DNA from 4 places in the Klebsiella sp. PL-2018 genome. Region 2 is predicted to be linked to each of the others. Evidence: predicted binding sites of a transcription regulator. Region 2 holds the regulator's gene; each other region holds the start of a gene.

Region 1 (3,374 bases), 420 kb from region 2:
TCGCGACGATGCCGATCCCGCAGAGCAGGACGAGCCACAGCGCCGCTGAGCCTCCCGCGACCCGCCATGCTGCATCAGGATGCTGTTTGCGGCTCTTCATGACCAGCAGCGCAGGCAGCATGAGCGCCAGCACGGCCAGCGCGACGCCCGCATAGCCTAACGCCATCACGAAGCCACGCGGATAAAATAGCGCGAACGCCAGCGGGGGCAAAAAGGTAATCAGGCCGCTCTGTATCCGTCCACCGGCGCTGTTCTGGCGTTGAAACAGATCGGCCAGATAGTCGAATAACCCAAGCGCCACGCCGAGAAATGACGTCGCCAGCGCCAGATCGGCAAACAGATGCACCGCCAGCTCAACGTGCGGTGAGGCGACCACTTCGCGGATAGCTTCCAGCAGCCCGTTAAGCCCGGCATTTTTTGCCAGCAGCGCGGTAAAGACGGGAGAGTCAATGCTGCCGAGCGTCGCCAGCTGCCAGAAAATATAGGCGACCAGGGGAATAAAGCTCCCGATGACAAATACCCGACGCAGCTTGCGAATATCCCCGCCCAGATAGCTCACAATACTGGGTATGCTGCCGTGAAAACCAAACGAAGTAAAAATCACCGGAATCGCTGACAGAGCCAGTCCCTGCTGTAGCGGCAGCGTCAGTAAATTTACCTGGTGAATATGCGGCAGCAGCAGAGCCAGCATAATGGCGAGAAAGATAATTTTTGCGCTGAACAGAAAGCGGTTAAAAAGATCGACCAGCGAGGTTCCGATACACACTACCGTCCCGCCGATCCCGGTAAAAATCAGGACGCCTGCCGCAGGAGGCAGTCGCCAGTCCAGCCACTGGTTGAGGCTGGAGGCCAGCAGCTCGCCGGCGCCGCTAATATAGGCGGCGGTGAGAGCGTACAGCAGAAACAGCATGCAAAAACCGGTAGCCCACTGCCCGTAGCGGCCGAGATAGCGCGCGGCCAGCGACCCCAGTCCCATATCAGCCGGCACGTGCTGATACACTTCCAGCAGCAATAAGGCGGTATAACACATCAGCGCCCACAGCGTTATCAGCAAACCAAACGTTACGCCGAAACCCACGCCCGCCGAGGCCAGCGGCATCGCTAACATCCCTGCGCCGATTGTAGTGCCGGCAACGATTAAAATACTACCCAGAGTGCGGTTCTTCACGCTTTTCTCTATCCATTACGGAATACACAATTAATTATGCCGCGCAGAGTATGTGAAATCAGTGAGTTCGTCAAATGAGGGTTACAGGGGGTGTAATGATAACTTTACGATGCCAGAGGTTTGCGCGAAAGCTGCGCTGGCGCAAGAATCCGCCGCCCTGGCTGGTTTATTCTTCGGCCTTTACGGGAGGGGTTATGCCATCGATTCATGGTCACGAAGTGCTGCAAATGATGATTTCATCAGGCGAGTCTTACACTGTTGCTACGCTGGAAGCGGCGATTATCGACCGTTTTGGGAAAGAGGTTCGATTCCATACCTGCTCGGCGGAAAATCTGAGCGCGGCGGAGCTGGTGGCGTTTTTGCAGAAAAAAGGCAAATTTATTGCCGCTGAGGAAGGATTTAATACGCACGAAAGTAAAATTTGCCGCCATTAATACTCATACGGCAGCGAACGCCGGGCGTCGCTGCCGTAATGATTAATTTTGTGTGTCGAGCGTTGCCAGCTCTTTATCAATAAAGTACAGGCCTTCACCGCTTTTACCGGCAAGGGTCAATTTATCAATAACGGATTTAAACAGTTTCTCTTCTTCGTGCTGCTCAGCAACGTACCACTGCAGGAAATTAAATGTTGGATAATCCTGGCTGGTCATTGCCGCATGGGCCAGTTCGTTAATTTTCTGCGTAATCAGCTGTTCATGTTCGTAGGTGACGCGAAATAGCTCATCCAGGGACGCATATTCGGCGAAAGGTGAGGCGATAGCCGTGATGCAGGGCAGGCTGCCGGTATCGGTCAGATAGTCGAACAGGCGCTGCATATGGGTCATTTCTTCCTGCGCGTGGCGACGCAAAAACGCGGCGGCGCCTTCAAAACTGTGGTAGCTGCACCAGGCGCTCATTTGCTGATAAAGCAGAGAGGAATAAAGTTCGAGATTCATCTGCGCATTCAGCTTGTCGATCATTTCAGTTTTTAGCATCAGGCTGCTCCGGAAAATAGAATTAAGGATTATTGTGCGCTCACTATAATTTGTTATTAATTTATTTGCAAAAAGTAAATTAATAAAATCATTTATTAATAATGCAAATGGGAATAACACGCATTGGCGATTTAAAAATAATGAGAATGGTTTTAATTTAATATTCTATGCGAAAAATCGTTGAGCCTAATTTAGCGGTGAAAATAGACCCGCCCGATGGCCGCGGCGGGATTAGCCTGACGCGGGTAAGGGTGGGGGGATGCCGCACCAGCCGGGGGCGGAAGTCAAAAGTGTGAGGTGAGATGCAATTTATAAAACAACTTTTCATAAAATTTGAAAGTATGTTCGTAAGGTAGTATTGTTCATAGCAACGCTAACGAACTATCGCGGGAGTGCCCGCAGAGCATTCAGGAGAGTAAAGCATGAAAATCGCACTGATGATGGAAAACAGCCAGGCGAACAAAAACGCCATCATCCTCAATGAGTTAAACGCCGTTGCTGAAGAAAAAGGCTTCCCGGTTTACAACGTCGGTATGAGCGATGAAAACGATCATCATCTGACCTATATTCATCTGGGGATCATGGCCAGTATCCTGCTGAATTCGAAAGCGGTGGACTTTGTGGTGACCGGCTGCGGTACCGGGCAGGGCGCGCTGATGTCGCTGAATATTCACCCTGGCGTGGTATGCGGCTACTGTATCGACCCTGCTGATGCCTTCCTGTTTGCGCAGATCAACAACGGTAACGCGCTTTCTCTGCCGTTTGCGAAGGGTTTTGGCTGGGGCGCAGAGCTGAACGTACGCTTTATCTTTGAAAAAGCTTTTACCGGCCGCAACGGCGAAGGTTATCCGCCGGAGCGTAAAGAGCCTCAGGTGCGTAACGCCGGGATCCTGAACGCGGTTAAAGCGGCCGTGGTTAAGGAAAACAATCTGGATACGCTGCGCGCGATCGATCCGGAGCTGGTGAAAACCGCCGTTTCTGGCCCTCGTTTCCAGCAGTGCTTCTTTGAGAACTGCCAGGATAAAGAGATCGAAGCGTTTGTGCGCCAGATCGTCGGTTAATATCCCGTCATGATGAGATGCTAAAGGCCAGCGCTGCTGGCCTTTTCTTTGGCTACTTCTTTTTGTTCGATACGCTGCTACCCGCCTCTTTGGCCAGATGCAGGCTATCAATCATGCCGACCAGGCAAATCACCGCGATAAAAATAAACGACAGGCGGAAGCTGATGCCCG
Region 2 (3,374 bases):
GCTGGCCAGGCGAGATGCTCGCTTCGGGAAGGGGAGAGAGCACGTCATGGGTGCCAATCAGAAACAGACGCTCTTCGAGAATAGGTCTGGCGCTCCAGCGCACAAGCTTCTCCTTCTGGAACACGATAGCTAAGTCAAGCTGGCGGGTGTTGATCATGCGTTCAAGGTTACCGGAGAGGCTCTCGACCAAATGCAGGCGGACGTCGGCATAGCTTTCGCGCATCGCGTGAATAAAAGGCACCCCGAGAACGGAGGCGGTGCTGGGGGCCATACCGACGCTGACGTGGCCGGAAAGGCGCGCCTCGCGCGCGGCGAGAACCGCATCATCGGCGTGACGCAGCGCGAGCTGCGCCTGGGAGTAGAAGGCGAGGCCGGCGCTGGTCGGCATTACGCCGCGAGACGTCCGCTGCAGCAGGCGAATGGCGAGTTCGTTCTCGAGGCGCGCCATCTGTTGGCTAAGCGCGGAGACGCCGATATCCAGGTCAAGCGCGGCGCGGCCCATACTGCCGGTTTCAATAATGCGCACAAAATAGCGTAGCTGGCGAAGCTCCATGTCGACTCTCCGTACACGTCAGGATGCACTGACAGTAAACGTATTGCAGCGCGAGAGAAAGAGGCGGCAGATTCCGGGCAAAAAAAAGCCAACCTTCAGGTTGGCTTTTGGCGGTATACGATGCGGTGATTATTTCTCTGCCGCGTCGTGGGCATGTTCATCTTCGCGGCAGTCGCCTTCTGCGCAGTGGCCGTACAGGTACAGGCTGTGGTTAGTCAGGCGAATACCGTGCCTTGCGGCAATTTCACGCTGGCGCGCTTCGATGGAATCATCGCTAAATTCGATCACTTTGCCGCAGTCGAGGCAAATCAGGTGATCGTGATGATGCTGCTGCGTCAGTTCAAAAACGGATTTACCGCCTTCGAAATTATGACGGGTGACGATGCCGGCGTCGTCGAACTGGTTCAGTACGCGGTAGACGGTGGCCAGGCCAATCTCTTCACCCATATCAATCAGGCGTTTGTATAAGTCTTCCGCACTGACATGATGGTTATCCGGTCCTTGCAGCACTTCCAGGATTTTTAATCTCGGAAGCGTCACTTTCAGGCCAGCTTTCTTTAATGCGGTATTGTTGTCAGTCATGCGGAATCTGTCCTGTTGCTAAACGATCTACTTCCTTCAGCGGAAGTAATACAGAGAATCACCCGATGTAATGCGTCTCATTATAGAACTGCCATGGTGAAATGAAAACTGCAAGCATCGGGCCTTGTATGCTGTCAAAAACGAGGCACTCGCTACAAAGTGCTTCACGCGACCCCGTTAAATCAGAGGACATTGTACAGATATGTGATTAAAAGTTAAAAACTTGTAGCTATAACTTTGATTGCTTTTATCTATCAATTCGGCGAAACCTGATGATTACGCCGTTCAGACTCAGGCATTCTTGATTTCTTCGAGGTGCAGTTCTTCAGAAATCTGTTTTACCCATTTTTCCACGCGTTCGTTAGTCAGCTCAGGCTGACGGTCTTCGTCAATGGCCAGGCCAACAAAGTGATCGTCATCGGCCAGGCCTTTAGAGGCTTCAAAATGGTAGCCGGCGGTCGGCCAATGGCCAACGATAGTTGCGCCGCGCGGTTCGATGATATCGCGGATAGTCCCCAGTGCATCACAGAAGTATTCAGCATAGTCCTCCTGATCGCCACAGCCAAACAGAGCCACCAGTTTGCCATTGAAATCGATCTCTTCCAGCGTCGGGAAAAAATCGTCCCAGTCGCACTGGGCTTCGCCGTAGTACCAGGTGGGAATGCCGAGCAGCAGGATATCGTGAGCTTCCAGATCCTCTTTGCTGCTTTTGGCAATGTCGTGAACATCAGCAACGTCTTTACCAAGCTGCTTTTGGATCATTTTTGCAATATTTTCGGTGTTGCCGGTGTCGCTGCCAAAAAAGATGCCGATGATTGCCATGAGTAAAATAACCTCTTGAAACTTAATGATGTGGTAGTGGCGTAATGCCCGCAGATAGGGGCAATGATAGCAGAACTGAGAAGGGCGCGGAAACAGCAATCACGCCCAACTGCACACTCTGCTACACGAAAGCTTATTTTTTGAGGGTTTTAGGCTTTATCCTGGTCGCGCAGGGCTGCCAGCTGGTTCATCAGCATCTCTTCGATGAGATCGCTGCGGTTCATGTTACGGGCTTCGGCCAGCTCATTAAGCGCATCGACAGCATCGGCATTGAGCTTTAGCTCCACGCGCTTCAGACCGCGACTCTTATCGCGTTTAAGCTGATTGCGTTTGTTGATGCGCAGCTGTTCATCGCGCGAAAGCGGATTCGTTTTCGGTCTACCCGGCCGACGCTCAGTTGCGAACAAATCTAATGTCGTACGGTCCGTTTGTTCTTTTGCCATGATTCAGAGTGACTTCGGGGGAAACAAGCTATCGGGCATAGCCGATGCAGACAGCGCGCCATAATACATCAGGCGACGGGCTGCGCCAACGGCCGCGGGCATTAAGCCGCGCGGTCGAGTATATTTTAGGCAGTTACGCGGCGATAGAGGTCAAATAACGACGGATCGCGCGGATAACGGCCTCCGGTTTTTCTGCATGCACCCAGTGCCCGGCGCCGGCGATAACGTGCGCGCGCGCCTGGGGAAACTGAGCTAATAAAGTCTCGCGGTAGGCATCGGTGACGTAGGGGGAGTTGCCGCCCGGAATAAACAGCGCCGGATGCGGCCAGGGCGGAACGGTTTGCCAGCCGACGATATTATCGTACTGCTCCCACAGCACCGGTACGTTAAACCGCCACTGGCCGTCCACGAAAGATTTTAACAGAAACTGAATCACGCCCTCTTCGTTAAGGTGCTGGCGCATGACCGTCGCCGCCTGCTGACGCGTAGCGGCCCCCGCGTCGGTGACGGCATTGATGGCGGCGAAGATTTCATCATGGCGGCGGACGTGATAATCCACCGGGGCGATATCAATGGCGACCAGGCCCGCGATGCGCTCCGGGGCCAGCGCGCTCAGCGCCATCACCGCTTTACCGCCCATTGAGTGACCAATAAAGGTGGCTTTCTCAATCTGTGATTCATTGAGAATATCAAGCAGATCCTGGGCCATCGCGGGATAGGTCATGTCAGGCGAGCGCGGCGAAAGGCCGTGGTTTCGCATGTCGACCTGGATAATATCGCGATCGAGAACCAGATCGCGGGCGAGGATCCCAAGATTATCCAGGCTGCCAAAAAGGCCGTGGACCAGGACGATAGGGGGATTATTGTGCGGATTCTGTGCAGATTGCGCTCGGCTATTTAATTTCATGGCAAAGTTCTTTTTTTCGCTCCGTCGGGTTAGGGTATTATGTTGGACATTCTGCCATCCGGCTGCA
Region 3 (3,374 bases), 2.5 Mb from region 2:
TCGAGGAGATAAAAAAGGCTGGCGCAAGGCCAGCCTGAGAAGATGGGTGGAGAGAGGTTACTTCGCTTTGACGGTTTCTTCGCCCACCAGGCCAATCTTCAGATAGCCCGCCTGGTGCAGGGTATCCATAACCTTCATCATCGTCTCGTAGTCCACGGTTTTATCCGCGCGGAAGAAGACGGTGGTGTCTTTCTTGCCTTCGGTCAGCGCATCCAGCGAGGCGATCATGCTCTCGTCGGTAATGGGGTCATTGCCGAGGAACATGGTTTTATCCGCCTTCACCGACAGATAGATCGGCTTTTCCGGACGCGGCTGCGGCTGGCTGGAGGAAGCAGGCAGATTCACCTTCACGTCGACGGTAGCCAGCGGCGCCGCCACCATAAAGATGATTAACAGCACCAGCATGACGTCGATAAACGGCGTCACGTTGATGTCGTGCATTTCGCCGTTATCATCGAGGTTTTCGTTAAAATGCATCGCCATAAAGCATTAACCTACGCGTAGTTTCTGGGCGGTACGTACCGGCTTAACGCCGCTGGCGCTCAGGTCCAGGTCGCGGCTTTGCAGCAGCAGAACCTGGGCGGCGACATCGCCAAGGGACGCTTTGTAGCTGGCGATCATGCGGGCAAAAATGTTGTAGATGACCACCGCCGGAATCGCAGCGAACAGGCCAATTGCCGTGGCCAGCAGCGCTTCCGCGATACCCGGAGCAACCACCGCCAGGTTAGTGGTCTGGGTCTGGGCAATCCCGATAAAGCTGTTCATGATGCCCCAGACGGTACCAAACAGGCCGACGAACGGGGAAATCGCGCCGATGGTCGCCAGATAACCGTTGCCGCGTCCCATGTAACGACCTACCGCCGCCACGCGACGCTCCAGTCGGAAACCGGTACGCTCTTTAATGCCTTCGTTATCTTCAGAACCCGCGGAAAGCTCAAGCTCATTTTGCGCTTCGTTGATCAGCTGCGAGGTCAGGCTTTTCGCATCGAAACCGTTAGCGATATCGCTGGCCTGGTCGAGAGAGCGTGCTTCAGCAACCAGCTGCTGTTCGCGCTTGAGGCGGCGCTTGCTGGCCAGGATTTCTGCGCCTTTGCCGAAAAAGATAGCCCATGTAACGACCGACGCCAGAATCAGGCCGATCATCACTACCTTAACGACAATATCGGCATGATGATACATACCCCAAACGGAGAGATCCGCCTGCATCAAATTATTACCCACACTGTATCTCCAGGACGTAAATCACAAAATCTGCGCACAATAATATCAAAACGACATCGAATTGATAGTGGTTCTCATTAGTATTTACACTGTGCAGCAAATCACGTTTATTTTCCTTGCGCTTACGCAGTAAAAAAGTTGCTGACCCCGCCGTTGATAAAATTTTTACCTGTATCCGCCGCGACCCGGTACATCAACGGGCATTCATGTTAGTTTAGACGTCCAGACGTATAAAAACAGGTTATCTGAACATGGCTGATAAACATCTTGATACTGCGCTGGTTCACGCCGGGCGCAGCAAAAAATACACCCTGGGCTCGGTAAACAGCGTCATTCAGCGCGCCTCATCGCTGGTTTTCGACACCGTCGAAGCGAAAAAGCACGCGACGCGCAACCGCGCCAAAGGCGAGCTGTTCTACGGGCGTCGCGGGACGCTGACCCATTTCTCCCTGCAGGAAGCAATGTGCGAGCTGGAAGGCGGCGCCGGCTGCGCCCTCTTCCCCTGCGGCGCGGCGGCGGTCGCGAATACCATTCTGGCGTTCGTCGAGCAGGGCGACCATATTCTGGTGACCAACACCGCCTATGAGCCTACCCAGGATTTCTGTACGAAAATTCTCGCCAAACTCGGCGTCACCACCGGCTGGTTCGACCCGCTCATCGGCGGCGATATCGCTCGTCTGGTGCAGCCGAACACCCGCGTGGTGTTCCTCGAATCCCCCGGCTCCATCACCATGGAAGTCCATGATGTTCCGGCGATCGTCGCGGCGGTACGTCGCGTCGCTCCCGAAGCCATCATTATGATCGACAACACCTGGGCGGCGGGCGTGCTGTTTAAAGCGCTGGAGTTTGGTATCGATATCTCCATTCAGGCCGGCACCAAATATCTGATCGGCCATTCCGACGCGATGGTGGGTACCGCCGTGTCCAATGAGCGCTGCTGGGCGCAGCTGCGCGAAAACGCCTATCTGATGGGGCAAATGGTGGATGCCGATACCGCCTATATGACCAGCCGCGGCCTGCGCACCTTAGCGGTACGCCTGCGTCAGCACCATGAAAGCAGCCTGCAGATTGCCGAATGGCTGGCGCAGCATCCGCAGGTGGCGCGCGTGAATCATCCCGCCCTGCCCGGCAGCAAAGGCCATGAGTACTGGAAGCGCGACTTCACCGGCAGCAGCGGTCTGTTCTCTTTCGTGCTCAATAAACGCCTGACCGACGCCGAACTCTCCGCTTATCTGGACCACTTCAGCTTGTTCAGCATGGCCTACTCCTGGGGCGGCTTTGAATCGCTGATTTTAGCCAACCAGCCGGAACACATTGCCGCAATCCGTCCTGATGCTGAAGTTGATTTCAGCGGCACGCTGATTCGCCTTCATATCGGGTTAGAAAATGTTACCGATCTGCTGGATGATTTAGCGGCGGGCTTCGCGCGTATCGTGTAAAGTGACGGTCAGTGGCAACAATAGCGGACGTTTTTTAGAAAAACGGCCGCTTTAGTTGCGCCCGGGATCAAGGTGCCCGAGCCTCTTCAGGAGTACACTAGACAAAAAACACGGTACCACTTAGGAAAGTCCATGGTTGTCATTCAAGAAATTGTCGCCGCGCTGTGGCAGCATGATTTTGCCGCGTTGGCAAACCCCCACGTTGTGGGCGTTGTATATCTGGTCATGTTCGCAACCCTGTTTCTGGAAAACGGTCTGCTGCCCGCCTCATTTTTACCGGGCGATAGCCTGCTGCTGCTCGCCGGGGCGCTCATCGCCAAAGGCGTAATGGACTTTGTACCTACGGTCGCCATTTTAACCGCCGCGGCCAGCCTCGGCTGCTGGCTGAGCTATATCCAGGGGCGCTGGCTGGGTAACACCGTTACGGTTAAGCGCTGGCTTGGGCATCTGCCGCATAAGTACCATCAGCGGGCAACCTGCATGTTTGACAAACACGGCCTGCTGGCGCTGCTGGCTGGGCGTTTCCTGGCGTTTGTTCGCACCCTGCTGCCCACCATGGCGGGCATTTCCGGGCTGCCAAACCGCCGCTTCCAGTTCTTCAACTGGCTGAGCGCGCTGCTGTGGGTTGGCGTAGTCACCGGTCTGGGCTATGCGCTGAGCATGATTCCCTTCGTTAAGCGCCATGAAGATCAGGTTATGACCTGCCTGATGATT
Region 4 (3,374 bases), 2.5 Mb from region 2:
GAAGTTGGCGAAGGAGACCAGGAAGATAGAGATGATGCCTTCCGCACGCGGAGAGAGCGTGGCGGCAACTTTCTGCAGATCCATCATGGCGACGAATTCGTTAGAAACCAGCTTGGTGGCCATAATACTTCCTACCTGCAGCGCTTCACCTGCCGGTACGCCCATCACCCACGCAACCGGATAGAAGATGTAGCCGAGGATCCCCTGGAAGGAGATGCTATAGCCGAACCAGCCGGTGACGGTGGCGAACAGGGCGTTCAGCGCGGAAATCAGCGCGATAAAACCAATCAGCATGGCGGCCACGATAATCGCCACTTTAAAGCCCGCCAGGATGTATTCACCCAGCATCTCGAAGAAGCTCTGCCCTTCATGCAGGTTAGACATCTGCAGATTTTCTTCGCTTTCGTCAACGCGATACGGGTTAATCAGCGACAGCACGATAAAGGTGCTGAACATGTTCAGTACCAGCGCCGCAACTACATATTTCGGCTGCAGCATGGTCATGTACGCGCCCACGATAGACATGGATACCGTAGACATCGCGGTCGCCGCCATGGTGTACATGCGGTTGCGGGACATCTTGCCAAGAATATCTTTATAGGCGATGAAGTTTTCGGACTGGCCCAGAATCAGCGAGCTGACAGCGTTAAAGGATTCCAGCTTGCCCATGCCGTTGATTTTGGACAGCACGGTACCAATCGCGCGAATGACGATAGGCAGAATACGAATATGCTGCAAAATACCAATCAGCGCAGAAATAAAGACGATCGGGCACAAAACCTTCAGGAAGAAGAACGCCAGGCCTTTGTCGTTCATGTTGCCGAAGACGAAGTTTGTCCCTTCGTTGGCGAAACCGAGAAGTTTTTCAAACATCTCGGAGAAGCCCTTCACAAAACCCAGACCAATGTCAGAGTTCAGGAAGAACCAGGCCAGCAGCACTTCAATGACAAGCAGCTGAACGACATAACGAATACGAATCTGCTTACGGTTGTGGCTGACCAACAGGGCCAGAATGGCCACCACTACGATCGCGAGAATAAAGTGCAGGACGCGGTCCATATTTGCTCCAAATATGAGGCAGGTTAAATTTCTGTGCACATTCTATGTAACAAGCGCAAAGAAAACGAGAGCCAGCACACACTATTGCAAGGATATGTGACTAATGGCAAAAATAGTGATCAACCATGCATTTTTGTTATGTTACGTAAAGGTTTTAAAAGTTGCTCAGTTGTACTATTCTGGTGATTAATTAAAAGCGTTTATCAGTTCCCCGGTTTTCCGTTGCCAACCCGCTATCGTTCTCCCCTATCACAGCAATCATTATCATCGCTCCAAATGAACTTGATAATCATTCGCATTTTGATAGCATGAAACATAGCAAAGGCTATATTTCCAGAGGCAGAAAATGACCAACAGTCGCGTTGAGAATAGCAGCGGTCGCGCAGCGCGCAAGATTAAGCTCGCCCTGATGGGGCCGGCGTTCATTGCTGCCATTGGCTATATCGATCCGGGTAACTTCGCCACCAACATTCAGGCCGGCGCCAGCTTTGGCTACCAGCTGCTGTGGGTGGTGGTATGGGCTAACCTGATGGCGATGCTGATTCAGGTGATGTCGGCGAAGCTGGGCATCGCCACCGGTAAAAATCTGGCGGAGCAAATTCGCGACCACTACCCGCGTCCTGTGGTGTGGTTCTACTGGGTGCAGGCCGAAATTATCGCTATGGCGACCGATCTTGCCGAGTTTATTGGCGCGGCTATCGGATTTAAGCTGGTGCTCGGCGTGTCATTGCTTCAGGGCGCTGTATTGACCGGAATTGCGACGTTCCTGATTCTGATGCTGCAGCGTCGCGGTCAAAAGCCGCTGGAAAAAGTGATAGGCGGGCTGCTGCTGTTTGTCGCCGCAGCGTATGTCGTTGAGCTTATCTTCTCCCAGCCCGCGCTGGCACCCCTGGCGAAAGGGATGATCGTGCCTTCACTGCCGACCAGCGAAGCGGTGTTTCTTGCCGCCGGGGTATTGGGGGCGACCATCATGCCGCATGTTATCTACTTACACTCATCGCTCACTCAGCACCTGCACGGGGGGACGCGCAAAGAGCGCTATAACGCCACGCGCTGGGATGTCGCCATTGCCATGACCATCGCGGGTTTTGTTAACCTGGCCATGATGGCGACCGCCGCCGCCGCCTTCCACTTTAACGGCCACACCGGGATTGCCGACCTCGATCAGGCCTATCTGACGCTGGAGCCCTTACTGAGCCACGCGGCAGCTACCATCTTTGGTCTGAGCCTGATAGCGGCGGGTTTATCCTCCACGGTTGTGGGAACCCTGGCAGGGCAGGTGGTAATGCAGGGCTTTATCCGCTTTCATATCCCGCTGTGGTTTCGCCGGGCGATCACCATGCTGCCGTCGTTTATCGTCATTTTAATGGGGCTGGATCCCACGCGTATTCTGGTGATGAGCCAGGTATTGCTGAGCTTTGGTATCGCCCTCGCGCTGGTGCCGCTGCTGATATTCACCAGCGATTCCCGGTTAATGGGCGACCTGGTCAATTCCCGGTGGGTAAAACTGCTGGGGTGGGGGATAGTTGCGGTCGTTGTGCTGCTTAACGGCTGGCTGATTATTGGAACGATATTCAGTTAAGCGTGACGATGAAAAAGGGAGCCGAATGGCTCCCTTTTGCGATTAATGATGCCCGTGGCCATGTCCGCGTCCGCCGCCTGGCCCACGCCCCCAGCCGCCGCGTCGGTCATCGCGATCTTTCCAGCCTTCGCGATAGCCGCGTTCGTAGGCTATACCTTTATCCCAGCCGCGATGCCAGCCGTTGTCGTGACGACGCCAGCGGTTATCGCGCCACTCATAGTGTCGACGCCAGTAATCACGGTCGCGCCAGCCGCCACCGTCCCAGTAGTTACCGTAATTGTCGCGATCGCCAATTTGTAATTTTATTGATGGCAACAGGGTGATTTCACCAGCGTTAGCGACCAATGGCGCTGAAGCCAGAAGCACTGCAGCCAAAATCAGTGACCTGAACATACTCTTCTCCTTCACGATCGGGGCCGTTGTCGGCCTGTTAACCTGATATTACGGGGCGGTAAAGCCCCGCCGCATCGGAGGAACTCCTAAATCGCAAGTGAGAGCACTTTTTGCTAAAGTAACAATGAATTTACACCGCAAGGATCGCGTCAATGGTGGCCCGTTCTTCGGCGCTGAAATGGCGGTTTCCCAGCATGCCAACCGCATCGTCGAGCTGCGAAGTTTTACTGGCGCCAATCAGTACCGACGTCACTTTCTCATCGCGCAGTACCCAGGCCAGCGCCATCTGTGAGAGCTTTTGCCCGCGGGATTCGGCCAGCGTATTCAGCTGACTAATCTT

What was found. Region 2 encodes Fur, which represses iron uptake genes when iron is present. Its sites were predicted from a motif close to ATAATAATGAGAACNACTATCAA; they were not measured.
Region 1: ftnA (non-heme ferritin) is a predicted target of Fur. The motif match lies at 2,277-2,299, and genes of this name have one in related genera.
Region 3: exbB (tol-pal system-associated acyl-CoA thioesterase) is a predicted target of Fur. The motif match lies at 1,283-1,305, and genes of this name have one in related genera.
Region 4: MKleb_RS19795 (Nramp family divalent metal transporter) is a predicted target of Fur. The motif match lies at 1,342-1,364, and genes of this name have one in related genera.

Annotation. Positions count from the first base shown of each region.
Region 1 is NZ_CP077673.1:2,117,048-2,120,421, forward strand. Features, by position in the region: gene tyrP (tyrosine transporter TyrP) at 1-1,168, opposite strand, end outside; gene MKleb_RS09825 (YecH family metal-binding protein) at 1,363-1,602, shown strand; gene ftnA (non-heme ferritin) at 1,645-2,142, opposite strand; gene MKleb_RS09835 (RpiB/LacA/LacB family sugar-phosphate isomerase) at 2,565-3,203, shown strand; gene MKleb_RS09840 (MFS transporter) at 3,256-3,374, opposite strand, start outside.
Region 2 is NZ_CP077673.1:1,699,713-1,703,086, forward strand. Features, by position in the region: gene tcuR (tricarballylate utilization LysR family transcriptional regulator TcuR) at 1-553, opposite strand, end outside; gene fur (ferric iron uptake transcriptional regulator) at 683-1,135, opposite strand; gene fldA (flavodoxin FldA) at 1,427-1,957, opposite strand; gene ybfE (LexA regulated protein) at 2,107-2,400, opposite strand; gene ybfF (esterase) at 2,534-3,307, opposite strand.
Region 3 is NZ_CP077673.1:5,055,583-5,058,956, forward strand. Features, by position in the region: gene exbD (TonB system transport protein ExbD) at 58-483, opposite strand; gene exbB (tol-pal system-associated acyl-CoA thioesterase) at 490-1,221, opposite strand; gene metC (cystathionine beta-lyase) at 1,473-2,660, shown strand; gene yghB (DedA family general envelope maintenance protein YghB) at 2,793-3,374, shown strand, end outside.
Region 4 is NZ_CP077673.1:4,235,565-4,238,938, reverse strand. Features, by position in the region: gene MKleb_RS19800 (NupC/NupG family nucleoside CNT transporter) at 1-1,059, opposite strand, end outside; gene MKleb_RS19795 (Nramp family divalent metal transporter) at 1,406-2,641, shown strand; gene MKleb_RS19790 (DUF2502 domain-containing protein) at 2,684-3,034, opposite strand; gene mgrA (L-glyceraldehyde 3-phosphate reductase) at 3,165-3,374, opposite strand, start outside.